Regions from separate parts of the Devosia sp. LjRoot3 genome, predicted to be linked through region 1. Evidence: predicted binding sites of a transcription regulator. Region 1 holds the regulator's gene; each other region holds the start of a gene.

Region 1 (9,628 bases):
GGATCGCCTGCAGGAGCCCGGCACCGGTCTCTCCGGCGGCCAGCAGCAGCGCCTCTGCATTGCCCGCGCCATCGCGGTCGGTCCGGAAGTGATCCTCATGGACGAGCCCTGCTCGGCCCTCGACCCGATCGCCACCGCCGTCATCGAAGAGCTGATCGACGAACTGCGCGAAAACTACACCATCGTCATCGTGACCCACTCGATGCAGCAGGCAGCCCGCGTTTCCCAGCGCACCGCCTTCTTCCACCTCGGCAACCTGATCGAACAGGGCCCGACCGAGGACATCTTCACCAATCCGGTGAACAAGCAGACCCAGGACTACATCATGGGCCGCATCGGCTGATCGCGGAACGAGGAACCAACATCATGCCCAATACCGCATCCGATCACATCGTCTCGTCCTTCACCGACGAACTCAACGCCCTGGCCCAGACCATTGCCGAAATGGGTGGCCAGGTCGAAGTCGCCATCGAGAACGGCACCAAGGCCCTTCTCAAGCTCGACCGCGAGCTGGCTGACCTCACCATCATCGCCGACCAACGCATCGACGACATGCAGCGCAAGATCGACGACATGTGCGTCTCGATCATCGCCCGCCGCCAGCCCATGGCCTCGGACCTGCGTTCGATCGTCACCGCCATCCACGTCGCCAACGACCTGGAACGCGTCGGCGATATGGCCAAGCAGCTTGCCCGTCGCTCGCTGAAACTCGAAGGCATCAACCTGCAGCCGACCTTCTACAACGGCGTCAAGAACATGACTGCCCTTGTCCTGCGTCAGCTCAAGGACGCCCTCGACGCCTATGCCAACCGCGACGCAGCCGCGTCGGTCGAAGTGTGCAACCGCGACGACGAAGTCGACGCCATGCACACCTCGCTGTTCCGCGAACTTCTGACCTACATGCTGGAAGATCCGCGCAACATCACCACCTGCACGCATCTGCTGTTCTGCGCCAAGAACCTCGAACGCATCGGCGACCACGCGACCAACATCGCCGAACGCGCCTACTACCTGCAGACCGGCAAGCAGCTGACCGCTGACGTGCAGGAACTGCACCGGACCCAGATCAAGGCATAGCCACTCTCGCCTTGTAACTACCCCAAACCAGCCACCATTTTCCTCAGGGGGCAGCAGAGGAAGATGGTGGCAAAAACAATGAAATGACGGCAGCATGCGGCTGCCGATCGATGGAGCACGCCTATGCCCGCGACCATTCTCGTTGTCGAAGACGAGGGCGATATCGCCATTCTGCTGCGTTACAACCTCGAAGCCGAGGGTTTCCGCGTCGTCACCGCTGAAACCGGCGACGAGGCCCAGCACGCTATCGCCGAAAAGCTGCCCGACCTGATCCTGCTCGACTGGATGCTGCCCGAAATCTCCGGCATCGAACTCTGCCGCCGGCTCCGCGCCCGCGAAGAAACCTCGCGCATCCCGGTGATCATGCTCACCGCCCGCGGTGAAGAAGAAGAACGCGTCCGGGGCCTCTCGACCGGCGCCGACGACTACGTCGTAAAACCCTTCTCGGTCCCTGAGCTGGTTGCCCGCATCCACGCCCTCCTCCGCCGCGCCAACCCCAATCTGGTGACCGCAGCGCTGAAGGTCGGCGATCTCGAACTCGACCGCACCACCCACCGCGTCCGCCGCTCCACCCGCGACGTGCACCTGGGCCCCACCGAATATCGCCTGCTCGAATATCTCATGCGCCATCCCGGCCGCGTCTATTCGCGCGAGCAGCTTCTCGATGGCGTCTGGGGCAATGACGTCTATGTCGACGAGCGCACCGTCGACGTCCATATCGGCCGCCTCCGCCGCGCCATCAATCGCGGCCGCGAAAACGACCCGATCCGCACCGTCCGCGGCGCCGGCTACGCCTTCGACGAACGCTTCGGCCAACCAGCCTGAAGCCGCAAACTCGTTTATCTCAGCCTATCCCCGTAGCCCTCATGGTGAGGTGCGAAGCGCAAGCGTAGCCTCGAACCACGAGGGCGTGCCCCGATGCCTGGGTGCCACGCCCTCGTGGTTCGAGGCTTTACCCTGCAAGGCACCTCATCATGAGAGCCACTGCGAGATCGCGCCCTCACGCACCCGTTAACGTTTCGCTAACGATAACATTGCCTCCTCCCTCCAAAGCAGGGTAGCAAGGTCCGTCGGGGCCGAAAGGGTCGTGACGCCTCGATTGCCCAGTTCAGGACCGCCTCGCACATGACACCAGCTTTCCTCGTCACCCACTCCGGTGGTTTCCATGCCGATGAATTGCTGTCGAGCGTCATCCTGACCCGGCTGTTCCCCGCTGCCGAGATCGTGCGCAGCCGCGCGCCGGAGTGGATCACCCCTGCCCCCGATCGCATCATCTACGATGTCGGCGGCGCTTATGACGCCGAGGCCCGCATTTTCGATCACCACCAGCGCGGCGCACCGCTGCGCGACGATGGCCAGCCCTACAGTTCCTTTGGCCTTGTCTGGAAGCATTTCGGCCGCGACTACATCGCCTCCTTCGATGTTCCCGCTGAGCATGTCGAAAGCGTGCATGCCTCGGTGGATGGCAATCTCGTCCTGCCTATCGATCTCGTCGACAACGGCGCCGCCAGCCCCTCGGGTCCGCTGGCCGGCCTGTCGCTCTCTTCGCTCCTCGAAACCCTGAAACCTGACTTCGACGACCGCGACGCCGAGGCCGATCAGCAGGCGTTCCACAAGGCACTCATCATCGCCCGCAGCTTCGTCGAGGCGGCCGTCGCCCGCAGCGCGGCAAAGCTCCGCGCCGAGGCCCTCGTGACGAAGGCGATCGAGGCCACCGGCCCCGGTCGCGTGCTTGAACTGCCCATGGGCATGCCCTTCCGCGCCGCCATCGTGAAGGCCGGCGCCGATCACCTGCTCTTCGTCGTCCATCCGCGCGACAAGGACTGGTGCCTCACCGGCATCCGCCGCAGCGACGAGGGTTTTGAGCTGCGCGCCGATCTGCCCGCCGCCTGGGCGGGTCTCACCAACCATGATCTGGAAGTCGCCAGCGGCGTCGAAGGCGCCACCTTCTGCCACAACGGCCGTTTCATCGCCGCCGCCAAGACCCGGGCCGCCGCCCTCGCCATGGCCGACATCGCCGTGGCCGAAGCAATCGGCAGCCGCGCGGCCTGAGCGGCCCGGTTTCGGGACAAAGCCATACCTAGGAACAGGTATCTAAGGCGCCCCGGGCAAATCCCGCAGATTGCGACGTGGTTTAGACATCACAACCCCACTTCTCGGGTTGGCAGCGCCGACCGGGCCTGATAACGAAGTGCACCGATCACAGATCGACTCCGCCTGCCATTCATGGAGAAGGCGCACACCAAGTTAGGAAATTTTTTGCAGGTCCAGGTACGCGACAACAATGTCGACCAAGCCCTCCGCGTTCTCAAGAAGCGTCTTCAGCGCGAAGGCGTCTTCCGCGAGATGAAGCTCCGCAAGTATTTCGAGAAGCCCTCGGAAGCTCGCGTGCGCAAGAAGGCCGAAGCCATCCGCCGCAACCGTAAGGCTGCGCGTAAGCAGGCTATTCGCGAAGGTCTGATTGCTGCGCCCAAGCGTCCCGCAGGAAGCTTCGGCGGCCGTCCCGGTTCGGCTCCGCGTTCGCAGGCCTAAAACCTATATCCAGAACTGGTATCCAGTTCGGAACAAGCAAACGCCGGCCATATGGCCGGCGTTTTTATTGGCGCGTCCTGCGCGCCTGGCCGATGGTTTCCATCTGCCGATGCAGGGAGCGGATCTGGTCCGGCCCAAGCGTTTGTCCGCCGATCTTGAGCAAGGCGCCGTGAAGGCTCACGGGCGCTGCCTGTTCCATGGCGAACCGGATGGCCTTGGCGGCCGAGGAAAAGCGCCGCGCACCCTGTGCGAGTGCCGTTGCGGCGTCGCTGCCGAGGAACAGTTCCCCCGGAGCGCTTAGTATATGCGTATTCATTTCAGTCTTTCTTCCGGCCAGAGGCCGGCATTAGCCCGGCGCGAGTCGCGCCAGGGGCGGCATATTCGTGCACGTTATTGCATCGTGATTGTCTCACCCTCGTGACAACAACTGCCACGACCGGGAGATCAACCGACGCAAACCTTGAAGGGTGAGTGCGCTTACCGCTTGTTTACGGCGATGCTGAAGACGCTTGCGCCTTCGACATAGGCCGATTTGGACGCGTCGCTGGGCGAAAGATCGCCCTCTTCGACAACGCGTTCATTGGTCTCGCCGCGCGATTTTACCCGATACAGTACCGGGCCAGTCTCATGTGGGAGACACGAGATCACTTCGCAAGGGCCTGCAGGCCGATTGCTGTGACGCGGGGCGGAGCGCAGGTCGAGCATCTGGCCGACTTTATAGAGGTGAGACATCGAGCGCTCCTTTGGAAACCGGGGCGCAACCGCCCCGGCCAAACTCAAACACTAGCGTTTTCAGAAAGAGGCGAACCGCCTTCCGGTTTGAAAACGCTGCACAGCAAAGCCTGGTACACGTCGCGACCTCGAGGAGATCGCGATACGCGTCTTAGGCGAGCTGCACGTTGATTGCGGATTCACGACCGTCACGACCCTTTTCGAGGTCGAAGGTCACCTTCTGGCCGTCGGCAAGGCTGGAAATACCAGCACGTTCCAGCGCAGAAATGTGGACGAAGGCATCCTTACCGCCGCCATCGGGCGAGATAAAGCCGAAGCCCTTGGTCGAATTGAAGAATTTCACGGTGCCGTTGATCATTGGCGTCCTCATGAATTGGCTCGAAGCGGTGCAAGCGAGCGGTTCCCCTGCAGCAACATGCTACAGAAGCCTATTAACGTTTGCAGTTCGGAAGGAAAGCCAAGCAACCGGATCGGCCGGCAGGGTCAGTTCGCCAACGGGGGCAGAAAACGTATTCTCCAATAGTCTACGTCAAATGCGCCAAAGTCAAGGCGCGTGCGCCAAGCGCCCCGGCTGGCCCCGCTCAAGCCCGCTTGGCCCGCTGCACCAATGCATCGAACTGCTGCAGGAAGTTAGAGCGGTCCTTTGCCGAAAAAGCCGCATTGAACCCCCGGCTTTCCCCGGTTTCGCGCAGGTGCTGGTTCAGGTCCCGCATTGCCAGCGCCATGCCGATTGTATCGGTCGTAAAGAGTTTTCCCGTCGGCCCGATCGCCGCCCCGCCCTTGGCAAGGATCCGGCTCGCCAGCGGAATATCCGCGGTCACCACCAGGTCGCCCGGCACCGAATTCTCGACGATCCAGTCATCTGCCGCGTCCGCACCCTGCGGCACCATCACATTCCGCACCATCGGATCACGCGATGGTCGAAGCCCGAAATTGGCTACATAAGTGATCACCAGCCCATGCCGCTCGGCCACTCGCGCCGCCTCGTCCTTCACCGGACAGGCATCGGCATCGACGAAAACTGCAACCATGGCTACACCTCCGGGCTGTCGCGCAGCGGCGTCGTATCATCGAGTGGCACGGTCTGCCGCTCGATCATCCGGTGCACCACCGGCATGCCCGGTCCGCGATGCAGCGCCCGCAATTGCTCGGTATTATCCGCATCCGCCTTGGTGCGCCGAAGATTGTGCCGGACATAGTCGACCCAGGTCGGCACATGATAGCTCTCCACCCAGATGTAGGGCTTTTCGAGGTCGCGCAGCAGTCCCCACTGCCTTGCGCCATCGCGAATGCGGATACGCCGCCGCTCGCTCATCAGTGCCAGGAAGCGCGGAATATCCTCCTGCGCGATCTGGTAGTCGATCATGATCATGATCGGTCCGCTGCGCGGCATCAGGTCGAGTTTCAGCAGCGGCTCGTTGAACGTATCGAGCGGATTTAGATCACGCTCATTGAACTGCGGCAGCGGCAGCCTCAACCCCACCAGCAGACAAAGCACCAGCACGCCCGCCGCCAGCACCAGCGCCCATTGCGGATCGGCCGCGTCAGCCGTCATGCCCCAGACCCAGCTCCCCCCGGCCATGCCACCAAAGGTCGCCGTCTGATAGAGCGACAGCGCCCGCCCCACCACCCAGCGCGGTGCAGAAAGCTGGATCGACACATTGAACAGCGAGAGCGACAGCACCCAGCAGGCCCCCGCTGGCAACAGCACAAAGTGGCTCAACAACGGATCACGGCTGAACGCCAGCCCCAGACAGCTCAGCGCAAAGCCAAGACAGGCAATGCGTACAATGGCCTCATTGGAAAACCGCTGCCGCACTCGCCCATTGAGAACCGCACCGGCAATGGCCCCGAGCCCGAAACAACCCAGCAGCGTGCCATAGACCAGCGCGCCACCGCCCACATATTCCTCAGCCACCGAAGGCAGCAGCGCCATGATGACGATGGCAGCAAAGCCGAACAGAAAGCCGCGGAACAGCACCGACAGCAGGTTCGGGGACAGCGACACATAGCGCACGCCGGCCCACATGGCGCTGCCCAGGTGCTCGCGCGGCAGCCGCGCCTTGACCCTCTGCGGCTTCCACCGCCAAAGCGCCCCAATCAACGCCAGATAGGACACCGCGTTCACGGCAAAGGCCGCACTCGCCCCGGCAAAAGCCACGATCATGCCACCGACGGCCGGGCCGACGCTGCGCATCATGTTAAAACCCATGGCATTGAGCGTCACCGCACCCGGCAGGTCCTCGCGCGGCACGATATCGCCCATCGATGCCTGCCAGGACGGATTGAACAGCGCCGTGCCGCAGCCAATGAGAAATGTAAATGTCAGCAACAGCCAGGGATTGAGCAGCCCGAACCAGGCCGTCACCGCCAGCAACAACGACACCACGGCCATGCAGCTCTGCGCCACCAGCATCACGCTGCGCCGGTCAAAATTATCCGCCAGCGCCCCGGCCGCGATGGAGAACACCATGATCGGCAGCGTGTTCGACGCCTGCACCAGCGCGACCATATTGTGCGACGTGGTCAGCGTCGTCATCATCCAGCCCGCGCCGACCGCCTGTACCAATCCCCCGAGATTGGAGAACAGGGTCGCCAGCCACAGAGTACGAAAAGTCTCGTGACGGAATGGCGCCAGAATGGATGCGCGCTCAGACATGTGATTCAACTCCTGCCCCTGTCATGGGCGAGTCAGAGACAGGTGGCAAGCTTCGAACCGTGCCGCAGGCAAAATCGCTCCAGTGGAGCGATTTTTGGTGAGAAGGCCACGAGGGCTGCGCCCGAATGGCGGTAAAGCGTCCCACAGCTCAAATGATGCCAGCGGCGCGATTTGAGCTGTGAAGGCCATGAGAGCTAAGCTCGAATGGCGGTGAACGTGCAACAGGGCAAACCATGCCTGGCGGTCAGCGACCACCCACACCACCACCACCATACCTCCTCCCCCGCCTCCTCCTTCTCTCCTCCTCCTTCTCTCCTCCTTCTATCCTCCTTCTCTCCTCCCCCTCTCCTCCTCCCCCAAAAAAGCTCACCCCAAACGACCGATGCCACTCGCGCCGAATCCCTTTGTTTCCGGCCCGCTCCTCCCTAAACTCTCCCCACCCTCCTCCTATTCGAATCGCACCATGACCTCTCCCCCAACCCAGCGGACCAACCCGCTGCATCTGCTCGCGGCCTTTGCCAGCGGCGGCCTCCTCACCCTGGCGATTTTCGTCAACGGCGAAGCCGGCCGCTTCGGCGGCGCCATGTTCTCCTCCTGGCTGGCGCACGGCGTCGGCACTGTGGTGGCTATTGTCTTCCTCGCCGTCGCCTGGCGCGGCCAGCGCGCCGCGGCCGCTGAAGCCACGACGAAAATCGGCAAGGCCCCGCTCTGGGCCTATCTCGGTGGCATCTGCGGCGCCGCCACGGTCATGTTGACCTCCACATCGGTCAATTCGCCCCTCGCGCTCGCCGGTACCCTCGCCCTTGGCCTCGCCGGTCAGGTCGTCCTCAGCCTTGCCGCCGATTTCTGGGGCCTCCTCGGCCTGCCCAAGCGCCGCCTCGACCTGCGCGATGCGGGCGCGGTCATCCTCATCGCTGCCGGCAGTCTCCTCATCATCCTCTTCGGGCTTGGCGCAGCATGATCATCCCCATTCTCGCCGCCTTCGCCGCCGGTCTCCTCGTCATCCTCAGCCGCCAGGTCAACGGCCGGCTCTCGATGTCGACGACGCCGCTGATCTCCTCCTTCTGGAACCACTTCGTCGGCTTCGTCTTCCTCACGGTCGTCGGCCTCGTCCTCGGCGGCCTCATCCCCGCCAACATCGCCGAAATGCCCTGGTGGATTTACACCGGCGGCGCCATCGGCGTCGTCTTCGTCGCCTCCGGCTCCTGGCTCATCACCCGCATCGGCGCCGTCAATTCGACCCTGCTCGTGATCGCCGGCCAGATGGTGTTCGGAGTGATCTTCGATCTCCTGCGCGGCGCACCCGTGACAATCTGGGCCGCCGCCCTTGGCGTTGTCCTGATCCTCGCCGGCATGTGGCTCACACAGCGCAAACGGTAACAGTCTGCTAACGAAAACGGGGCCCATTGGGCCCCGTTGCTAACTCGATTTTCGCGCCGTCTTAGCCGGCAGCGGTGTAAGCCGTCTTCACAATGGTGAAGAACTCCGAAGCATAGCGACCCTGCTCGCGCGGGCCATAGCTCGAGCCCTTGCGGCCACCAAACGGCACATGGAAATCAACGCCGGCAGTCGGCACATTGACCATGACCATGCCCGCTTCCGAATTGCGCTTGAAGTGCGTCGCATACTTCAGCGAGGTCGTCACGATACCAGCCGACAGGCCGAATTCCGTGTTGTTCGAAGTCGCTAGCGCCTCTTCGTAATCCTTCACCTTAATGACCGCAGCCACCGGCCCGAAGATTTCTTCGCGGGCGATACGCATGGAATTGGTCGCTTCGGTAAACAGCGTCGGCTGCAGGAAGTAGCCTTCCGTCGCCGCCTTCACGCGCTCGCCACCAGCCACCAGCTTGGCGCCTTCTTGCCTGCCGATTTCGATGTAATCGGTGTCCTGCTTGAGCTGGCTCGGATCGACCACCGGGCCAATTTCAGTATTCTTATCAAGGGCATCGCCGACGCGCAGATTGCGGGTGCGCTCAGCCAGAGCCTCGACGAACGCATCATGGATGCCTTCCGTCACGATCACGCGCGAAGCCGCGGTGCAGCGCTGACCAGTCGAGAAGAACGCCGACTGCGCAACGGTTTCCACGGCAACCTTGAGATCGGCGTCATCGAGCACGATGGTCGGATTCTTGCCGCCCATTTCGAGCTGGAACTTGCGGTTATGCTCGATCGAAGCCGCCGCCACGCGCTTGCCAGTACCCACGGAACCCGTGAACGAAATGGCATTGACGTCCTTGCTGTCGAGCATGGTCTGGCCAACGACCGAACCCTTGCCCATGACCAGGTTCAGCACGCCCTTGGGGAGGCCCGCGCGTACCAGAATATCAACGATCGCCCAAGTCGAACCCGGCACGAGATCGGCGGGCTTGATCACCACGGTATTGCCATAGGCCAGCGCCGGGGCAATCTTCCAGGACGGAATGGCAATCGGGAAATTCCACGGCGTGATGATGCCGATGACACCCAGCGGCTCGCGGGTGATTTCAACGCCAACGCCCGGACGCACCGACGGCAGCACTTCGCCCGAAAGGCGCAGCACTTCACCGGCAAAGAAATCAAAAATCTGGCCGGCGCGGGTCACTTCGCCGATGCCTTCCGGCAGCGTCTTGCCCTCTTCGCGGCTCAGCA
Region 2 (9,628 bases), on a different contig from region 1:
ACGACGACAACACTCTGGCCGATGTCGCGGTGAAATTCGGCTGGGATCGCGGCGACGCGCTCGACGCCATGAACGACGCCAACGAGCTCTCGATCACCGAACAGCTCGCGACCTCCGCCGCCCAGCAGGGCATTCGCGGCGTTCCCTTCTTCGTCTTCGGCGAGAAATACGCCCTGTCAGGCGCCCAGCCCGACGAGGTTTTTGCCCAGGCGCTCGACAAGACGATTTCCGAACTGTGACCCCAGGCATGTCTCCCGAAAGTGGCCACCGGTTTCGGGACAAAGACATGCTCAAAGACGCCGGGCCTGCTATAGGCTAGGCAAAGTCTGTTCGGGAACACGCCGGTGAAATTCATCCGCATCGGGGCCATTGCCCTCGTCCTCCTGGTCCTCGTGGTTTACACGGGGGCCGTGGGCTTCATGTATTTCAACCAGCGCGCCCTGCAATATGAGGCGACGGGCGAAGTAACGCCCCTCGCCGAAGCCGCACTCCCCAACGCCACGGAAATTTCCATTCCCGTCGATGGCGCCGTCATCAATGGCTGGTACCAGCCGCCCCAGCCCGGCAAGCCGCTGATCGTCTACTACAAGGGCAATTCCGGCAGCTTCTCGGGCGAACACGTCCGCTACGAACGCTTCGTCTCGGAGGGCTTTGGCTTTCTCGCCTTCGATTATCGCGGTTTTCCTATGTCTCCCGGCACCATCACCGAAGCCGGCATTTTAGCCGACGCCATCGCCGCCTATGACTGGGCCGCGACGCAAAACGTTCCCATCGTCATCTGGGGCCGCTCGCTCGGTACGGGCCCGGCGACCTATGTCGCCAGCGAGCGGGACGCCAAGGCGCTGCTGCTCGAAACGCCCTTCCTTTCCGCCGTCACCGTTGCCGCCGAACGCTATCCCATTCTTCCGGTGAACTGGGTCATGCTCGACCAGTTCCGCTCCAATGAGTGGATCGCCGATGTCACCGAGCCCGTCATGGTCGCCCACGGCACCGGTGACCGCACCATCGACGTCTCCAATGGCGAACGCCTCTATGCCCTCGCCCCCAATCCCGACGAACTCTGGATCGTCCCCGAAGCCGGCCACTCCGACCTCTGGAAAGCCGGCATCTGGGACAAGGCCAGGGCCTTCTTCATCCGCGCGGGCGCAGTGAACTGACAAAGCCTATCTAGACCAATGACCGACCAGTCCAGCACAGTTTCCCCCGCCATGTCCGGCCGTCGCACGGCCATCATCGGCGGCCTCATGGTCGCCACCGGCCCCCTGAGCCTCACGCTCTACGCCCCGGCCCTGCCCTCCCTCGTCACCGATCTCGGCACCACCGATGCCGGCGGCAAGCTGACCCTCACCGTCTATTTCGCCGCCTTCGCCCTCGCCCAGCTCATCTGCGGCCCGCTCTCCGATCGTTTTGGGCGCCGCGCCATCGGCATCGCCTTCTTCGCCATCTACGTCCTCGGCGGTCTTGTCGCCACCTTCGCCCCGAGCCTCGAAGTCCTGCTCCTTGGCCGCGTGCTGCAAGGCTTTGGCGTCTCCGCCGGCGTCGCCCTGTCGCGCGCCATGGTGCGCGATCTCTTTGTCGGCCGCGAAGCCATCGGCATCCTTACTCTCATCAACCTCGTGCTGACCGTCGCGCCCGCCGTCGCCCCGACCCTCGGCAGCGTCATCATGCTCGTCGGCACCTGGCACATCATGTTCGTGATCATGGCCGGTTTCGGCCTCGCCATCATCGCCCTGCTCGGCTTTTCCGCCCGCGAAACCCTGCCCGAAGACCGACGCGTCCCCCTAAAACCGTCCACCATCATCGGCAACTACGGCCGCCTGCTGCGCGCCCCAGCCTTCCTCCTGCCCGCCGGCACCCTCGCCGCCGCCTTCGGTGGCTTTTACGCCTCGGCCGCCCTGCTGCCCTTCGTGCTCATCGACCAGATCGGCCTGACGCCCTTCCAGTTCGCCATGGCCATGCTGATCCAGACCGGCTCCTTCATTACCGGCAACCTCATTGCCGCGCGCCTCTCAAAGCATCTCGATGGCTGGCAACTGGTCGCCATCGGCCTCGTGCTGATCGCCCTCGCCGGCCTCGGCTACGCCGTGGGTCCGCGCCTCTGGCCCAATGAGGTCCTGGCCGTAATGATCCCGGTCGGATTCTGGATGCTCTCGCTCGCCTGCCTCAGCCCCAGCGCCACCGCCGCCGCCATGTCCGGCTTCGGCGAAATCGCCGGCTCTGCCGGCGCGCTGACCGGCTTCTTCCAGATGGGCGGCGGTTTTCTGGCATCCCTCGCCGGCACGCTTCTCTTCCCCGAAGCCCGCACGGCCCTCGTCACGCTCATGCCCGGCCTCGCAGCCCTCGCGATCGCTCTCGCGCTGACCGACCTCTGGCGCCTGCGCCGGGCCTAGAGCCAGCGCCCATCGCCCCCTCCATCGTCATTGCCGGGCTTGTCCCGGCAATCCATCTCGCCTCCGCTGGGGACCACCGGTGACAAGTCCCGTGGTGACGATCGTGGGGAAATACAAAACCCCAAAACAAAACGCCGCCCCGAAGGACGGCGTTTTCAAATTTCTTGACGCTTCGCGCTGACTAGCTGCGCGGCGCTGGAGCGGCGATCAAGCCTTCGCGCTGTGCGCGCTTGCGAGCCAGCTTGCGGGCGCGACGAACGGCCTCGGCCTTCTGGCGAGCCTTCTTCTCAGAGGGCTTTTCGTAGTAGTTGCGCAGCTTCATTTCGCGGAAGACGCCTTCGCGCTGCAGCTTCTTCTTCAGGGCGCGCAGCGCCTGGTCTACATTGTTATCGCGAACGACTACTTGCAAAGGTCAACTGCCCCTTCAAAGCTTTGGCAAATTGTTTTGGATAGGAGCGAAACAGCCATAACAACCACTTCGCCGACCAGCCGAGCCGGTCACCGTGGCGCGCTATATAGCTCGCCTCTTGGGACTTGTCCACATGCGAGTCAGGAAATTCGGCGTATTGCCTGAATTTCCGAAGCGGTCTACCGCTTCTTTACTGCTCTCAAGAGGTTGGACCCGTGCTCACCCCCATCGTCCTCCTGCCTGGCCTGCTTTGCGATGCCCGCCTCTGGCGCGACGTAGTCCTGCCCCTGCGCGACACTATCGCGCCCATGGTCGCCGACCTCACGCTCGATGAATCCGTCGCCGCCATGGCAAGCCGCACTCTCGCGGCAGCGCCGCCCAAATTTGCCCTGGCCGGCCTTTCCATGGGCGGCTATGTCGCGCTCGAAATCATGCGCCAGGCGCCCGACCGCGTCACCCACCTTGCCCTTCTCGACACCTCCGCCCGACCAGACAGCGACGAGCGCCGCGAGGCCCGGCGCAAGGGCATCGAGAACGTCAAACTCGGAAAATTCATCGGCGTCTCGCGCAGCCTGCTGCCGAGCCTCGTCGCCAAGCGCAATCTCAACACGCCGCTCGCCGAGGAAGTGCAGGCCATGGCCGAACGCCTCGGCCAGGACGCCTATATCCGCCAGCAGCAAGCCATTTTGGGCCGTCCCGATTCCCGCCCCGACCTCGCCGGCATCAAGGTGCCAACCCTGATCGGCGTCGGCACTGAGGACGTCCTCACGCCCATGGAGCTGGCCGAGGAAATGGCCGCAACCGTCCCCCATGCCGACATCGTCCGCTTCGCCAAAAGCGCCCACCTGCCGACCATGGAAAACCCCAAAGCCGTCGCCGACGCTTTTGGGAACTGGCTCGCCCGCTAGTTAGTCAGGCCGCGTGATCCGGTTAATGTGCCCCATCTTCCGCCCCGGCCGCGCTTCCGCCTTGCCGTAAAGATGCGGCTGGGTATCGCCGTCGATGCCGTCAGGCACCACGTCCACTTCGTCACCGACAAGATTCTGCATCACCACATCGGCATAGCGCCGCGGGTCGCCCAGCGGCCAGCCGGCCACCGCCCGCATGTGCTGCTCGAACTGGTCGGTAAGGCACACAGCCTCCGTCCAGTGCCCCGAATTGTGCACGCGCGGCGCGATCTCGTTGACCACCAGACTTGGCCGCTCTCCACCGAGCACGAAGAATTCCACGCCAAGAACCCCGACATAGTCGAGCGCCACGACAATCACCTTGGCGAGCATTGCAGCTTGCTTGGCAAGGCCCGGCGCAACATCGGCCGGCACGGTCGAAGTGTAGAGAATATGGTGTCTATGCACATTCTCGGCCGGATCGAACGCCCGCACCGAACCATCGGCCCCGCGCGCCACGACCACCGAAATTTCCTTCTCGAAGGGCACGAACCCTTCCAGCACCAGCGGATGCGGTTTCAGCTCGGCAAACGCCGCCTCGGCATCGCCCGGTTCGCGCAGCACCCGCTGCCCCTTGCCGTCATAGCCAAGCCGCGTCGTCTTCAGCACCGCCGGCAGTCCCAGCTCCGCCACCGCCGCCTTCAAATCATCGAGCGAATGCACCGCCCGATAGGGGGCCACTGGAATATTCTTCGAGGCCAAGAATCCCTTTTCGGCCAACCGGTCCTGCGAGATCGCCAGTGCATTGGCGCCCGGCCGCAGCGGCTTCAGGGCGCCCAAGATTTCCGCGGTCGCCGCCGGCACATTCTCGAATTCATAGGTGATGACATCGACCTCAGCCGCAAATTCACGCAGCGCCGCCTCGTCATCATATGCCGCCACCGTCTTGAACGGCGTCACATCAAATGCCGGGCTCTGCGGGTCCGGGCAATAGATATGGCTCTTCAATCCCAGCTTGGCGCCGGCCAAAGCCAGCATGCGGCCAAGCTGCCCGCCCCCCAGAATACCGATGGTGGAACCAGGACGCAGCGAGACGGATGAATCGGACAAGGCTCTACTCGGTATCGGAAGGAAATTGCGGGACGGAGGCTGTCTGCCGCGCGCGATGCGCATCGAGCCGGTCGGCCAGTTCATCATCGTTGAGGGCAAGGACGGCAGCCGCCAGCAGCGCCGCATTGATTGCGCCCGGCTCGCCAATGGCCAGCGTCCCCACGGGCACGCCGCCCGGCATCTGCACGATGGAATAAAGACTATCCATGCCGCTCAGCGCCTTCGAGCGCACCGGCACGCCGAACACCGGCAGCGGCGTCAACGCCGCGATCATGCCCGGCAGGTGCGCGGCGCCCCCGGCCCCGGCAATGATGATCTTAAAACCCTCGGCCTTGGCGTTCATGGCGAAATCGACCATCCGCTCGGGCGTACGATGCGCCGAGACGATCCGCGCCTCATATTCCACTTCGAGATTTTCGAGGGTTTCGGCGGCCAGCCGCATGGTGGGCCAGTCCGATTGGCTGCCCATGACAATGGCAACAGGTGGCTTGAGCATGGCGAGTTCTCCCCCTGCCGCTCCGCAAAGCGCGCATCTAGCCTAAAATGCGGCAGCGCTCAAGGCGTGAGCCGCCAAAAGCGTCAGGCGATAATGTCGGGAAGCAGGAAGCTTTCAAGCTGCACGATGCGATCTTTCAGCGCCAGCTTGCGCTTCTTGAGCCGCTGCACCAGCATCCGGTCGGCAAATTGCGATTGCGTCAAGGTATGGATGGCGGCATCGAGATCCGCATGTTCCTGGCGCTTTGTCGCCAGCTCCAGCCCAAACTGGGCTTCCTGTTCCTTGTCGAGCTGCAACATCCACGAAACCGGCTAGTCGTGCATCAAGTCACACTTGGTTAACGCATCGCATCACGATTTGCATCTCAATTCGATCACCCCCTTTTGAGGCGGTCGACAAAGCGTGAAAGATTTGTGACTATGCCTTCGTCCACGATGTCGAAGGAGTTGTCTATGACCACTGAAGGCCACATCGCAGCGCTGGAAAGGCGCCACCAGGAACTGGACCGGCAGATTCAGGCAGAGATGCAGAATCGCCAATATGATGACCTGATGGTCTCAACGCTGAAACGCAAAAAGCTGGAAGTAAAAGACGAAATCACCCGCTACAATGTGATGGAGCGGAACTAGTCTGGTTGGACGACCAAAGGTTCTGAACTCAGGGGGTCACGGAATTTTCCGCGGCCCTTTTTATTTGCCCTGCCGTGCGCGGCAACGTAGACCAATTCATTAGGATTAACACCCTCTTAAGTCCCTTTCCTCATTCTCTCCCAAAACGGCACACCCGATTCGTGCCGAGCAACGAATTGAACTTGGGATAGGTATGACGCGCGTTCTTGTGGTCGACGACGATCCGGTGCAGCTGCGCCTGACGGCTGAAATTGCTAACCGTGCCGGCTTCAAGCCGCTGACCGCCACCGGCGGCGAACAGGCGCTCGCCATTCTGCGCGACGACCGCCAGATCGGCGCCATGATCCTCGATCTTGTCATGCCCGATCTCGACGGCATGGGCGTGATGGCCGCCATGCGCGCCGAGGGCCTGACGACCCCCGTCATCATCCAGACGGCCAACTCTTCGCTCGAGACGGTCATCTCCGCCATGCGCCAGGGCGCGGCCGACTATTTCGTCAAGCCCGTCTCGCCGGAACGCCTCGTCGTCTCGCTGCGCAATGCCCTCAAACTCGACACGCTCGAAGCCGCCATCCGCTCCGAACACGCCCGCCGCTCCGGCACGTTTTCGCCATCGGACATGATCGCCAGCGCTCCGGCCATGGCTCGCGTGCTCTCGCTCTCTGCAAAGGCGGCCAAAAGCCCGATCCCCGTCCTCATCGAGGGCGAAACCGGCGTCGGCAAGGAACTGGTCGCCCGCATCATCCAGGGCGGTTCGGACCGCGCCGGCAAACCCTTCATCACCGTCAACTGCGGCGCCATCCCGCCCAATCTCGTCGAATCCGTCCTCTTCGGCCACAAGAAGGGTGCCTTCACCGGCGCCATTGCGGATCAGCCGGGCAAATTCGCCGAGGCTCACAATGGCACCCTCTTCCTCGACGAAGTCGGCGAGCTGCCCCTCGAAACGCAGGTGAAACTCCTGCGCGCCCTCCAGGAAGGCGAGATAGAACCGGTCGGCGCTACTCGCCCCGAAAAGGTCAATGTCCGCCTGATCTCGGCCACCAACCGGCGCCTCCTCAATCTCGCCAAGTCAGGCGAATTCCGCGAAGACCTGTTCTATCGCCTCAACGTCTTCCCCATTTACGTGCCGCCCCTGCGCGAGCGCCTTGAAGATCTGACCGCCCTTACGTCCCACTTCATCGCCCGCTTCGCCGCCGAAGCCGGCAAGCGCGTCCTGGGCCTCACGCCCACGGCGCTCGACCTGCTCGCGTCCTACGACTGGCCGGGCAATGTCCGCCAGCTCGAAAACGCCTGCTATCGTGCCGTGGTGCTGGCCGACGCGGCTTTCCTCGAAGTCGAGGATTTCCCGCAAATCCTCGCCCAGGCCGCTGGCCGCGAAGAGGCCGTCCGCGCCACCGAACAGGCCGCGGTTCTTGCCGCACCGATCCACATCGACAGCGCCCCCGCGCGCCTCCGCGCCGAACCCGCGCCCCAAACTATGCAGGATCGTTTCCTCAATGCCTCGGGCGACCTGCAGGCCCTCTCCGATATCGAGCGCGAAGCCATTGCCTTTGCCATCGACTATCACGGCGGCCGCATGTCCCGCGTCGCCCGCGCCCTCGGCATCGGCCGCTCGACGCTCTACCGAAAACTTCACGAATACGGCATGGCCGAAGGCCTCATCAACGACGCCGCCTGACGCTTTTGCCTTTTGGCATAGCCGATGTGCCCGCGCGACGCTTGCGCCGCGCGGAGGACAATGCTTTAGGGGCGGCTCGTCTCAATTGAGCGGGCAGCCTGACCAGACGCCCCACCCTCGATTGTCACACCGGCGAAGGTCGGGATGACAAACGTTGCAGTGGCAGCGGCACGGATGCCCGCGTGTCTGAAAGCCCAAAAAATGATCCGCCTCGAAAGCATCGGCAAGCAAAACGGCAAGCAGATTGTCTTCATCGAGGCATCGGCAACCCTGCTCAAGGGCGAAAAGATCGGCCTCGTCGGTCCCAATGGCGCCGGCAAGACCACGCTTTTCCGCATGATCACCGGCGAGGAACAGCCTGACGAAGGCCAGGTCTCGGTCGAGCGCGGCACCACCATTGGCTATTTCAGCCAGGATGTCGGCGAAATGTCCGGCCGTAGCGCGGTCACCGAAGTCATGGATGGCGCCGGCCCCGTCAGCGCCATCGTCGTCGAAATGCGCGCCCTCGAAGCCGACATGGGCAATCCCGACAAGGCCGATGAGATGGACGCCATCATCGAGCGCTATGGGGAAATCCAGCACCAGTTCGAAGAACTCGACGGCTATTCCCTCGATGGCCGCGCCCGCGAAGTGCTTGATGGTCTCGGCTTCTCCCAGGAAATGATGGACGGCGATGTCGGCGCGCTTTCGGGCGGCTGGAAGATGCGCGTGGCCCTGGCCAAAATCCTCCTCATGCGTCCTGACGCGCTCCTCCTCGACGAACCCTCCAACCACCTCGATCTCGAAAGCCTGATCTGGCTCGAGGCCTTCTTGCAGAACTATCAGGGCGCCCTGTTCATGACCTCGCACGACCGCGAATTCATGAACCGCATCTGCACCAAGATCGTCGAAATCGACGCCGGCTCGCTCACCACCTATTCCGGCAATTACGAATTTTATCAGCAGCAGCGCGCCATCGCCGAAAAGAACCAGCAGGCCCAGTTCGAGCGCCAGCAAGCCATGCTCGCCAAGGAGCTCGACTTCATCGCCCGCTTCAAGGCCCGCGCTTCCCACGCCGCCCAGGTCCAGAGCCGCGTCAAGAAGATCGAAAAGATCGACCGCGTCGAACCGCCCAAGCGCCGCCAGACCGTCGAGTTCGAATTCCGCCCCGCCCCCCGCTCGGGCGAAGACGTGGCCCTACTTAAAGGTGTCTCCAAGAGCTACGGCTCCCGCTCCATTTATGACGGCCTCGATTTCCACGTCCGCCGCCGCGAGCGCTGGGCCATCATGGGCATCAACGGCGCCGGCAAATCGACTCTTTTGAAACTGGTCACCGGCACCACCGAACCCGACCAAGGCACGGTCTCGCGCGGCCCTTCAGTAAAAATGGCCTATTTCGCCCAGCACGCCATGGATGTGCTCGATGGCGACCTGACCGTCTTCCAGCAGCTCGAATATTCCTTCCCGCAGGCGGGCCAAGCCCCGCTCCGCGCCCTTGCCGGTTGCTTTGGCTTCTCCGGCGATGAAATCGAAAAAAAGTGCCGCGTCCTCTCGGGCGGCGAAAAGGCCCGTCTGGTCATGGCCATGATGCTCTTCGATCCCCCGAACTTTTTGGTCCTCGACGAGCCGACCAACCACCTCGACATCGCCACCAAGGAAATGCTGATCACGGCGCTGAGCCAATATGAAGGCACCATGCTCTTCGTCAGCCACGACCGCCACTTTCTCGCCGCGCTCTCCAACCGCGTGCTCGAGCTGACCCCCGAAGGCGTCCACGCCTATGGCGGCGGCTACACCGAATACGTCGCCTCCACCGGCCGCGAGGCCCCGGGCCTGCATAGCTGAGCTAACACCCCTTTGCGCCACCCACCGGGCGGCGTCTCCAGTGCCATATCAGCCATCGTCACCACCGGGCTTGTCCCGGTGGTCCACGCCATCCGCAGGATGGCAGGCCTCCCCGAGATGGATTGCCGGGACAAGCCCGGCAATGACGACGAATTGAAAAAGCCGGAAAGCCTTGGACTCCCTAACGCCACCTTTCACAAATCGA
Region 3 (9,628 bases), 400 kb from region 1:
AGCCTTCCGAGAATTCGCCCTGGCCCGAACCGAAGGTGGTGCCAACATCCCAGGTGCCGTCGAGAACGCCGAGCACGAGGTTTTCGTGGCCGCCGCCAAAGCCGGTTTCGCCATAGAATTCAGCGATCGGAGCACCGATATCGGTCGGCAGCGAAACGTTCGGGATCAGGTAGCCGGAGGTCGAATCCGGGTCAGCAAAGCCGAGCTTCTTGCCCTTGGTCGAAGCGAGATCGGTGATGCCCGAGTCAGCGCGAGCAACCATGATCGTGTGGTAGCCGGTCGAACCGTCAGCCTGCTGGGTTGTAAGCACCGGGTCAACGGCTTCCGGATCCTGGAGGTAGATGGCGGCATAGGACGAAGCGCCCATGATGGCGATGTCGATGGTGCCACCGAGCAGGCCCTGGATGATGCCGTTATAGTCGGGCGACGGGAAGAACTGGACTTCCGAAACGCCGGTCGCAGCCTTCAGCGGCTCGGCGACGCATTCCGAACGACGCAGCTGGTCGGCTTCGTTTTCGCCGCCATCGAGGCCGATACGGAGGACGGTGACGTCCTGGGCGAAAGCAGCTGAAGACATCGAGAGGGCCACGGAGGCCAGGAGCAGTTTACGGATCGCGGACACGGGAAGTCTCCTTTGGTGACGCGGGATAGGTCTTCAGCCTCCAAGGGCCGATGACTTAGGGAGCCTGCTGCGCGTTGGTCGGCGTACGCGGCAGGAATTGGACGGGCGCGATCGAGGTCGAGGTCATGGCTTCCGAGAAAGCCTCCTTCAAACCATCGGCGCCGTAGATGGTGCGAGCGACGTCCGTCGTCAGCTCGTCAGGCGTACCGTCAAAAACCACTTGCCCCTGCGCCATGCCGACGATGCGTTCGCAGTAAGCGCGCGCCGTATCGAGCGTGTGGAGGTTGGTGATGACGGTGATGCCTTCGGCATTGATGTCACGGAGAGAGTCCATGACGATCTGCGCATTGCGCGGATCGAGGCTGGCGATCGGTTCGTCCGCCAGGATCATCTTTGGATTTTGCATCAGCGCCCGGGCAATGGCCACGCGCTGCTGCTGACCGCCCGAAAGCGTCTGCGCCCACTGCGTCGCGGTCTGCGCAATATCAAGCCGCTCCAACGCCTTAAGCGCCTCGAATTGCTCCTCAGGTGTGAACACCTGAAGCAAATTAAGAACCGGATTGCGGCCATTGAGCCGGCCGAGCATCACATTGGTGATGACATCAAGGCGCGGCACGAGGTTGAACTGCTGGAAGATCATGGCGCAGTCGCGCTGCCAGGCACGCAGCGCCTTGCCGCGCAGCTCCGACGTCTTCACGCCGTCATATTCGATATAGCCCGACGACACGTCATTGAGACGGTTGATCATGCGCAGCAGCGTCGACTTGCCGGCGCCCGAGCGGCCGATAATACCGACCATCTGGCCCTGCGGAATTTCGAGCGTCACATCATTGACGGCGACCTTGTCACCGAAGCGTCGTGTAACGTGCGAAATCTTGAGCATGCTTGGCGCCCCGCCTTTGAGATGGGCGACACCTAAGGGCCATGCATAACGTCAGCATAACGGTTGGATGACGGTTCCATGACCATCCACCGGGGCTGTCACAGTGCCGCGTCAGCAAATCCGGCCCTGACGCGCCTTCGGAAATCTCCTAACGAAGCGTCACAAACGAAAATCCCCGCTTGCGCGGGGATCGTGTCGTGACAACGTTCACTCATATTTCTCGAGAAAAGCCTCGATCCCGAGCGTCCGGAAATCCGGCAGCGCCACATGCAATTGCTCGTGGCTCCAGTCCCACCACTTCAACGCATCGAGCCGGCTGGCAATCGGATCGGAAAACCGCTGCCTGATCGTCTTGGCCGGCACGCCCACGGCAATGGCAAAATCCGCCACATCCTTGGTCACCACCGCATTGGAGCCAATAATCGCCCCATTGCCAATCTTCACCCCCGGCATGATCACCGCACCATGCCCGATCCAGGTATCGTGCCCGACACTGATCGGCGAACTCTCGCGCCACTCGAAGAACGAGGCATCATCCTCCTCGCCCTCAAAATACTGTGCCGAGCGATAGGTGAAGTGATGGAGCGAAGCCCGCTCCATCGGATGCATGCTCGCGTAAATGCGCACATTGGCGGCGATATTGGAAAACTTCCCGATCGTCGAATAGGCGATCTGCGTACCGCTGACACAGTAGGAATAGTCGCCCATGGTCGAATAGGCGACATGGCAGAACGCCCCGACCTCGGTGTATTTCCCCAGCGTCGACTGGTTCACCTTCGCCGTCTCATGCACCGACGGCGTTTCACTCAACTTCTTCATGCTGCCACCTTCGGCGCAAAGCCTGTCACATCGACGATCCGGTCGGCCACTTCCGCCCGCACGTCTTCGTCATGGAAAATCCCGAGCATGGCGACACCCTCGCGCTTCTTCTGCGCGATCATGCCCACCACCACCGCCCGATTGGCCGCATCGAGCGACGCCGTCGGTTCGTCCAGCAGCAACACCGGATGATGCGTGATAAAGCCACGCGCGATATTCACGCGCTGCTGCTCGCCACCCGAAAACGTCGCCGGCGGCAGGCTCCACAGCCGCTCCGGCAGATTGAGCCGGCTCAACATTTCGCCGGCGCGTCTCTGGGCTTCTTCTTTGTCGGTCCCACGCACCACCAGCGGTTCGGCCACCACGTCCAGCGCCGAAACACGCGGCACCGTGCGCAAAAACTGGCTGACATAGCCAATGGCATCGCGACGCAGGGTAAGCACAGTCCGTGGATCGGCACTGGCGAGATCGACTTGTTGCCCATCATGGGCAATGAGAACTTCGCCGCTATCGACGCCATAGTTCCCATAGACCATTTTCAGAATGGACGACTTGCCAGCGCCCGAAGGTCCGCCCAGCACGACACATTCGCCGGCATTGATGTCGAACGTGACATTTTCCACCACCGGCAGGCTGATCCCACCACGGAGGTGCATGGTGAAGGTTTTCGCTAGATTTCTTACGGATAGAGCGGTCATCATCACACCTGCAGGATCGAGCTGACGAGAAGCTGGGTATAGGGCTCGCGCGGATCGTCGAGCACCCGGTCGGTCAGCCCCGCCTCGATCACATGGCCGCCCTTCATCACAATCATGCGGTGCGACAACAGCCGTGCGACAGCCAGGTCATGGGTCACGACAATGGCCGAAAGCCCCAGCTCGCCCACCAACTGCCGCAGCAGATCGAGCAACCTCGCCTGCACCGACACGTCGAGCCCGCCAGTCGGCTCATCCATGAACACCAGCCGCGGCCCGGTCACGAGATTGCGCGCAATCTGCAAACGCTGCCGCATACCGCCCGAAAAACTCCGCGGCTGATCGTCGATCCGGTCCGCCGCAATTTCCACGCGCCCGAGCCAATCGAGCGCCGTGTCGCGGATTTTGCCATAGTGCCGATCGCCCACCGCCATCAACCGCTCGCCGACATTGGCGCCCGCCGAAACCGTCATGCGCAGCCCATCGGCGGGGTTCTGGTGCACAAAACCCCAGTCCGTCCGCGTCAGAAAACGCCTCTCGGCCTCACTAAGCTCATAAATATTGCGCCAGCTCTCATCGCGCATCCGATAGAGCGCCTCGCCCGAACTCGGTTCGAGATTGGCCGAAAGCGTATTGAGCAGCGTCGTCTTCCCCGAGCCGCTCTCGCCGACAATCGCCAGCACTTCGCCCGGATAAAGCTCGAAATTGACATCGGCACAGCCAAGCCGCGAGCCGTAATATTTGGTCAGGTTGCTTACACGCAGCAGCGGTTCGTCAGACATTGAAAGCTCCAGAGCGTGAGGCAAACACGGACCGTATTCTTCTCCCCCTCGGGGAGAAGGTGGCGCGCAGCGCCGGATGAGGGGGACGCTTCAGCGAGAGTGGAGAGATCCCCCTCACCGACTCGGCTTCGCCGAGCCACCTCTCCCCGAGGGGGAGAGGAACAGAGCTACCGTTCGCTGTAGTAGTGAGGCGCATCATTCCGCAGCCTCCTTCATCCCCAGAACCCCGACATGCCCCGCTTCCCGCCGCTCTTCGCAGTGGTCGGTGTCCGAGCACACATACATATGGCCGCCCCGGTCATCCAAAATGACCTCATCGAGATACACCTGCTCAGCGCCGCACAGCGCACACGGCTGCTCAAAGTGCTGGATGGTGAAGGGGTGATCTTCAAAGTCGAGGCTCACCACATCGGTATGCGGCGGCACCGCATAAATCCGGTGCTCGCGCCCTGCCCCGAAAAGCTGCAGCGCTTCCGAACGATGCATCTTGGGATTGTCAAACTTTGGCGTCGGGCTCGGGTCCATCACATAGCGACCCTCGACCTTCACCGGATAGGCATAGGTCGTGGCAATGCGCCCATGCCGCGCAATGTCCTCATAAAGCTTCACATGCATCAGCCCATATTCTTCGAGCGCATGCATTTTCCGCGTTTCGGTTTCGCGCGGCTCCAGAAAGCGCAGGGGCTCCGGGATCGGCACCTGATAGACAAGGATCTGCCCCGCCTCGAGCTTGCGCTCGGGAATACGGTGCCGCGTCTGGATGATCGTTGCCTCGGCCGTATGCGTCGTGGTTTGCACCTGCGCCACCTTGGCAAAGAAGGCCCGGATCGACACGGCGTTGGTCGTATCATCCGCCCCCTGGTCGATGACCTTGAGCACATCGTCCGGCCCGATGATCGACGCCGTCACCTGCACGCCGCCCGTCCCCCAACCATAGGGCATCGGCATTTCGCGCGACGAGAACGGCACCTGATAGCCAGGGATCGCCACGGCCTTCAGAATGGCCCGGCGGATCATCCGCTTGGTCTGCTCATCAAGATAGGCAAAGTTATAGTTCGCGACGGCGTTCATTCCGCAGCCTCCTGCTGTTCAGCGCGCGCCTCGTGTTCGGCCCGCATGCGCCGGATCAGGTCCAGCTCCGCCTGGAAATCGACATAGTGGGGCAGCTTTAGATGCTCGACGAAACCCGTCGCTTGCACATTGTCCGAGTGGGAAATGACGAATTCCTCGTCCTGCGCCGGCGCGGTAATATCCTCGCCGAATTCCTTGGCCCGCAGCGCCCGATCCACCAGCGACATGGCCATGGCCTTGCGCTCCGCCTGCCCGAAAACCAGCCCATAGCCGCGCGTAAACTGCGGCGGGATCTTTGCCGAGCCCTTGAACTGGTTGACCATCTGGCATTCGGTCACCCGAACGCGCCCCAGGCTCACCGCAAAGCCAAGCTCGGGAATATCGAACTCGACCTCGACTTCACCAATCCGGATTTCACCCACGAACGGATGCGTCCGCCCATAGCCACGCTGCGTCGAATAACCGAGCGCCAGCAGAAAGCCCTCGTCGCCGCGCGCCAAAGCCTGCAGCCTGAGATCACGATCCAGCGGAAAATCCAGGGGCTCGCGCGTCAGATCACCAACCTCTTGACCCTCAGCCAATTCGCCATCCGGCTCGATCAGCCCCTGACGCCCGAGCAGGTCCGTCACCCGCGGCGCCAGCCCATCCTCGGCCTCACGAACCGCCGGCACTTCGGCATCTTCGCCGACAATGCTCGGGTCCAGCAGGCGATGCGTATAGTCGAAGGTCGGTCCAAGCATCTGCCCACCCGGCAGGTCCTTGAAGGTCGCCGAAATACGCCGCTCGATCTTCATCGCCCCGGTGTCGATCGGCTCCGAATAGCCAAACCGCGGCAGCGTCGTGCGATAGGCACGAACCAAAAAGATCGCCTCGATCAGGTCGCCCCGCGCCTGCAAAATCGCCAGCGCCGCCAGCTCCCGGTCATAAAGCGAACCCTCGCCCATGGCGCGGTCCACCGCGAGACCCAACTGCTCGACAATCTGATCGAGCCGCAGCGCCGGCACCGAGCGATCACCGCGACGACGATCCGCCAGCAAGCGATGCGCATTGGCAATGGCGGCCTCGCCGCCCTTTACAGCTACGTACATCCTACGCCTCCACAATCCGGCTCGAGCGCGGCAGGCCCATCACCTGGCCACCGGCCACCAGCAGCAGGTCCACGCCCCGCGGAAACAGCTCGCGGTTGTCGCTCCACTGCGCGACGAAATTCCCCGGCAATCCCACCGGGCCGATCTCCTGCGTCTCGCGAATCCCCGGCCCGCGCAGCACCAGCTTTGCGCCGCCGTTCAACTCCGGCACTTCCGCAATGATGGTCGTCGAGCGATCGGGATATTCTTGGCTTCCAAGTTTGCAGCGCGCCAATTCCGGCATCGCATCGCCGAGCGCCACGAACGCGAAATTCGCCTTGGCCGGATCGTCGACCACGGTCGCGCCGGTATGAAACCCGACAAAACCCTTCACCGCGTCCACGTCTAGCGCCGGCGACAACCATATGGTCGTGTCGTGGTCGCTCAACGTTAGCAGTGTGCTAGCCAATTCACGTCCAAGTGCACCCGAACCGTCACTCGAACCCGCCAGTTTTTGCTGCGTTCCAGGGTTCGCCAGCGCATCCAGAACAGCCCGGAAAGCCGCCTGCGCATCGACAACCGGATCGGCAAAACCAGCGCCAAAATCATGGGAAAGCATCAGTTGTCCCCTCTCACCATGGTGAAAAAATCGACCCGCGTCGCCGCCGTTTCCTCGGCCCGCACGTCATCGCGCTCGGCGCCAAGTGCTTCCAGCGGCGCAATAATTTCCGCGTCCACCCTGGCCACATCGCGCTGCCGCACGGCATCGATCACCGCAATGGCTTCAGCCTTGTCGAGGTCGCGCCCCAAACAATACCCGTGCCCAACTTCCCCGGTTACAATCCGCACACTAGCCCGGCTCACCGTCGCCTCGCCCAGATTGAACGGCGCCCCGCCGCCACCGGCCCGACCGCGCACCATGACCAATCCGGTCTCTGGTCCGCGAATACGCTGATGCGCTGGTTGTTCGCCAAAAGCGGCCCAGCGCTCGGCCAACGCCTTGGACGGTGCCGATGCCAGAACATCCAGCGCCCGCTTTCTTGCGCGTTGCTCGGCAGAAATCTCTGTCGTCATGCTTGCCTCGATTTGTCTAATAAACTAGACAACTAGTCCAACTAGTTCCGCTCTACGCTTCCCGTGTGAAAGTGCAATGACAAAATCGCATTCAGCCGCAGGTGGTGTCGCGCTCTGGCGCCAGATCGCCGACGCCATCCGCCTCGACATCGTCGGCGGCAAGCTCGCCAATGGCGATCGCCTGCCGACGGAAGCCCTTCTGGCAGAACGCTTTTCCGCCAATCGCCACACGGTACGCCGGGCCCTGGCGGTGCTTGCCGAAGAAGGCGTCGTCCTCGCCGAACAAGGCCGCGGCACCTTCGTGCGCTCCATCCGACGATTGAGCTATCCCATCGGCAAGCGCACACGTTTCCGCGAAGGCCTCAAGGGCCAGGCGGGCTCCCTGATCTCAGTCAGCATCTCAGACAAAATCGAAAACGCCACCGCTCGGGTCGCGGAAGCACTGGGCCTGAAACCCGGCGCCAAGGTCGTTCGCACGGAAAGCATGTCGGTTGCCGATGGCGTGCCGATCTCCCGCTCCACCACTTGGCTACCCTATCGCCGCTTCCCCGATTTCGCGGCACGGATCAAGGAGATGCAGTCGACCACAATGGTCTTCCAAAGCTATGATATTTCAGACTATTCCCGCGCCTCGACCCGCATTTCTGCGCGCCACGTCGACGTGGAGGAAACCCGCTCCCTCAACCTCGCCCCCGGCGCAATCGTGTTGGTCTCGGAAGCCGTGGACGTCGATCCCGACGGCGAAGCGCTTTCCTACGCCCTCACCCGTTTCCCGGCCGAACGCATGGAACTCGTGGTTTAAGTATTTGCCGGCAAACGCAAAAGGTCTCGCAGCAGCGACACAAACTGCTCGCCCGCCAAATCGAGCGCACCGGAATTATCAATCCGCACCGTGCTCGCCGGCAGCCTGACGCCAACGCTGCGATCCATCCGCCGTCGGATTTCCTCGGCATCTTCCCGGCCACGCCCGGCCAACCGCGTCGCGATCACCTGCGGGTCCGCCGTCACCTCAACGACAACCGCCGTCGGATAGCGCGTCACAAGCTGCGGAATGACCGCACGGGACAAGTTGGCAATCACCACCCGCCCCTCCTGCAGATCGTCTTCGAGTTCCACCGGCAGCCCATAGCGCAGGCCATGCGCCGGCCAGCTCAGGGCAAAGCGCCCTTCCGTCTCCGCCGCCATAAACTGGTCCAGCGTCATCGTATCGTGGTCTTCGCTACCGCCATCGGCATCCCGCGTCACCACGCGCCGCACGATCACGACATCGCCGGCCAGCCGCTCGCGCGCATAGGCCATAACACTGTCCTTGCCGGCACCGCTGGAGCCGACCACGGCGACGAAAGTGCCGGTCATATCACCCGCCGCCCTTCGCGCCACACGGTCTGGACGATTGGAATGCCCTCTTCGATCCGCAGATGCACAAGGTCCGCCCGCTTGCCCACAGCGATCTCGCCGCGATCATCAAGCCCCGCCGCCTCGGCCGGGCACTTCGTCACAAAACTGATCGCCTCCGGCAAACTTATCCCCGGTACCTCGTCAACAAGGCAGAATGTCGACTGCAGCATCGAGAAGGGAATGTAGTCCGAAGACAGAATATCAAGGAGCCCCGCCGCTGCCAGATCGCGCGCCGAAACATTGCCGGAATGCGACCCGCCGCGCACCACATTGGGTCCGCCCATCAGGATCGCCATGCCCGCATCGCGCGACGCCTTGGCTGCTTCCAGCGTCGTCGGGAATTCGGCAATGCGGATGCCAAGCTCGACGGCCTCATCCACATGCGCCGAAGTCGCATCGTCATGGCTCGCCAGCGCAATGTTGCGCTCGGCACTCAGCGCCGCCAGCGCCTTGCGGTGCTTGTCGGAATAAGTGTCTGATTCAGAAGACCTTCTGGCGATGAACTCGGCCAGCGCAGCATCGCTCATCTTGAGCTTGCCCTGATAATAGACCTTATAGGCATCCGGGCTGGCAAACTGTCGCTGCCCCGGCGCATGGTCCATCAACGAAGCCAACCGCACCAGCGGGTGGTCCATGATCTTCTCAAAACTGTCGAGACAATCCGGCGCCGAAACCTCGCAACGCAGGTGAATCAGGTGGTCGGCCCGCAGCCGCCCGGCATTGACGCCAGCCGTGATCGCATCGGCCAGAATCCGCAACTCATCCATGCCCATATCGGCATGCTCATCGATGCCAACGCGAATGGCGTCGAACACCGTCGTAATCCCCGAAGCCGCAATCTGCGCATCATGCGCCTGCACGGCGGCGACCGGGTGCCAGCGCACCTTCGGCCGCGGCGCATAGTGCGTCTCAAGGTGGTCGGTGTGCAGCTCGACCAGCCCCGGAATCAGGTAGTCGCCGTTCAGATCCGTGCCGCGCTTGGCCGTAGTTCCGATGTCGGTAATGACACCACCAGAAATTTCCACGGCGCCTTCAAGCACTTGGTCGGCCAGCACGATGCGGGCATTGGTCAGGACGGTCGAGTCGAGGGCTTGCATGGTCGTTTCAGCGCGTTCGAATGAGAAAGGTCGGTGCGATAGCCCGACAATGTGACAGGGCGACGACAGGCCGCTACAGTCTCAGAGCGAACCGAGGCCCGCAAGATAGCGCGTCGCCGC

The links. Region 1 encodes PhoB, which activates phosphate uptake and scavenging genes when phosphate is short. Its sites were predicted from a motif close to TGTCATNNANCTGTCAT; they were not measured.
Region 2: a site for PhoB is predicted at 5,695-5,711, ahead of ACSQ2A_RS07460 (YdcH family protein). Genes of this name have one in related genera too.
Region 3: a site for PhoB is predicted at 1,562-1,578, ahead of phnC (phosphonate ABC transporter ATP-binding protein). Genes of this name have one in related genera too.

The regions. Positions count from the first base shown of each region.
Region 1 is NZ_CAXUPK020000003.1:198,080-207,707, forward strand. Features, by position in the region: gene pstB (phosphate ABC transporter ATP-binding protein PstB) at 1-343, shown strand, start outside; gene phoU (phosphate signaling complex protein PhoU) at 367-1,077, shown strand; gene phoB (phosphate regulon transcriptional regulator PhoB) at 1,201-1,902, shown strand; gene ACSQ2A_RS11925 (MYG1 family protein) at 2,203-3,129, shown strand; gene rpsU (30S ribosomal protein S21) at 3,337-3,609, shown strand; gene ACSQ2A_RS11935 (hypothetical protein) at 3,674-3,925, opposite strand; gene ACSQ2A_RS11940 (hypothetical protein) at 4,087-4,341, opposite strand; gene ACSQ2A_RS11945 (cold-shock protein) at 4,493-4,699, opposite strand; gene ACSQ2A_RS11950 (YaiI/YqxD family protein) at 4,923-5,372, opposite strand; gene ACSQ2A_RS11955 (MFS transporter) at 5,375-7,000, opposite strand; gene ACSQ2A_RS11960 (DMT family transporter) at 7,464-7,961, shown strand; gene ACSQ2A_RS11965 (DMT family transporter) at 7,958-8,380, shown strand; gene ACSQ2A_RS11970 (aldehyde dehydrogenase family protein) at 8,442-9,628, opposite strand, start outside.
Region 2 is NZ_CAXUPK020000002.1:87,361-96,988, reverse strand. Features, by position in the region: gene ACSQ2A_RS07500 (DsbA family oxidoreductase) at 1-239, shown strand, start outside; gene ACSQ2A_RS07495 (alpha/beta hydrolase) at 345-1,157, shown strand; gene ACSQ2A_RS07490 (multidrug effflux MFS transporter) at 1,176-2,390, shown strand; gene rpsU (30S ribosomal protein S21) at 2,572-2,799, opposite strand; gene ACSQ2A_RS07480 (alpha/beta fold hydrolase) at 3,015-3,707, shown strand; gene ACSQ2A_RS07475 (5-(carboxyamino)imidazole ribonucleotide synthase) at 3,708-4,796, opposite strand; gene purE (5-(carboxyamino)imidazole ribonucleotide mutase) at 4,801-5,292, opposite strand; gene ACSQ2A_RS07465 (YdcH family protein) at 5,376-5,591, opposite strand; gene ACSQ2A_RS07460 (YdcH family protein) at 5,745-5,921, shown strand; gene ACSQ2A_RS07455 (sigma 54-interacting transcriptional regulator) at 6,115-7,599, shown strand; gene ACSQ2A_RS07450 (ABC-F family ATP-binding cassette domain-containing protein) at 7,801-9,423, shown strand.
Region 3 is NZ_CAXUPK020000003.1:602,007-611,634, forward strand. Features, by position in the region: gene phnD (phosphonate ABC transporter substrate-binding protein) at 1-622, opposite strand, end outside; gene phnC (phosphonate ABC transporter ATP-binding protein) at 678-1,505, opposite strand; gene ACSQ2A_RS13960 (DapH/DapD/GlmU-related protein) at 1,713-2,324, opposite strand; gene phnL (phosphonate C-P lyase system protein PhnL) at 2,321-3,025, opposite strand; gene phnK (phosphonate C-P lyase system protein PhnK) at 3,025-3,801, opposite strand; gene ACSQ2A_RS13975 (alpha-D-ribose 1-methylphosphonate 5-phosphate C-P-lyase PhnJ) at 3,997-4,872, opposite strand; gene ACSQ2A_RS13980 (carbon-phosphorus lyase complex subunit PhnI) at 4,869-5,960, opposite strand; gene phnH (phosphonate C-P lyase system protein PhnH) at 5,962-6,558, opposite strand; gene phnG (phosphonate C-P lyase system protein PhnG) at 6,558-7,013, opposite strand; gene phnF (phosphonate metabolism transcriptional regulator PhnF) at 7,090-7,815, shown strand; gene phnN (phosphonate metabolism protein/1,5-bisphosphokinase (PRPP-forming) PhnN) at 7,812-8,369, opposite strand; gene ACSQ2A_RS14005 (alpha-D-ribose 1-methylphosphonate 5-triphosphate diphosphatase) at 8,366-9,508, opposite strand; gene ACSQ2A_RS14010 (NAD(P)/FAD-dependent oxidoreductase) at 9,590-9,628, opposite strand, start outside.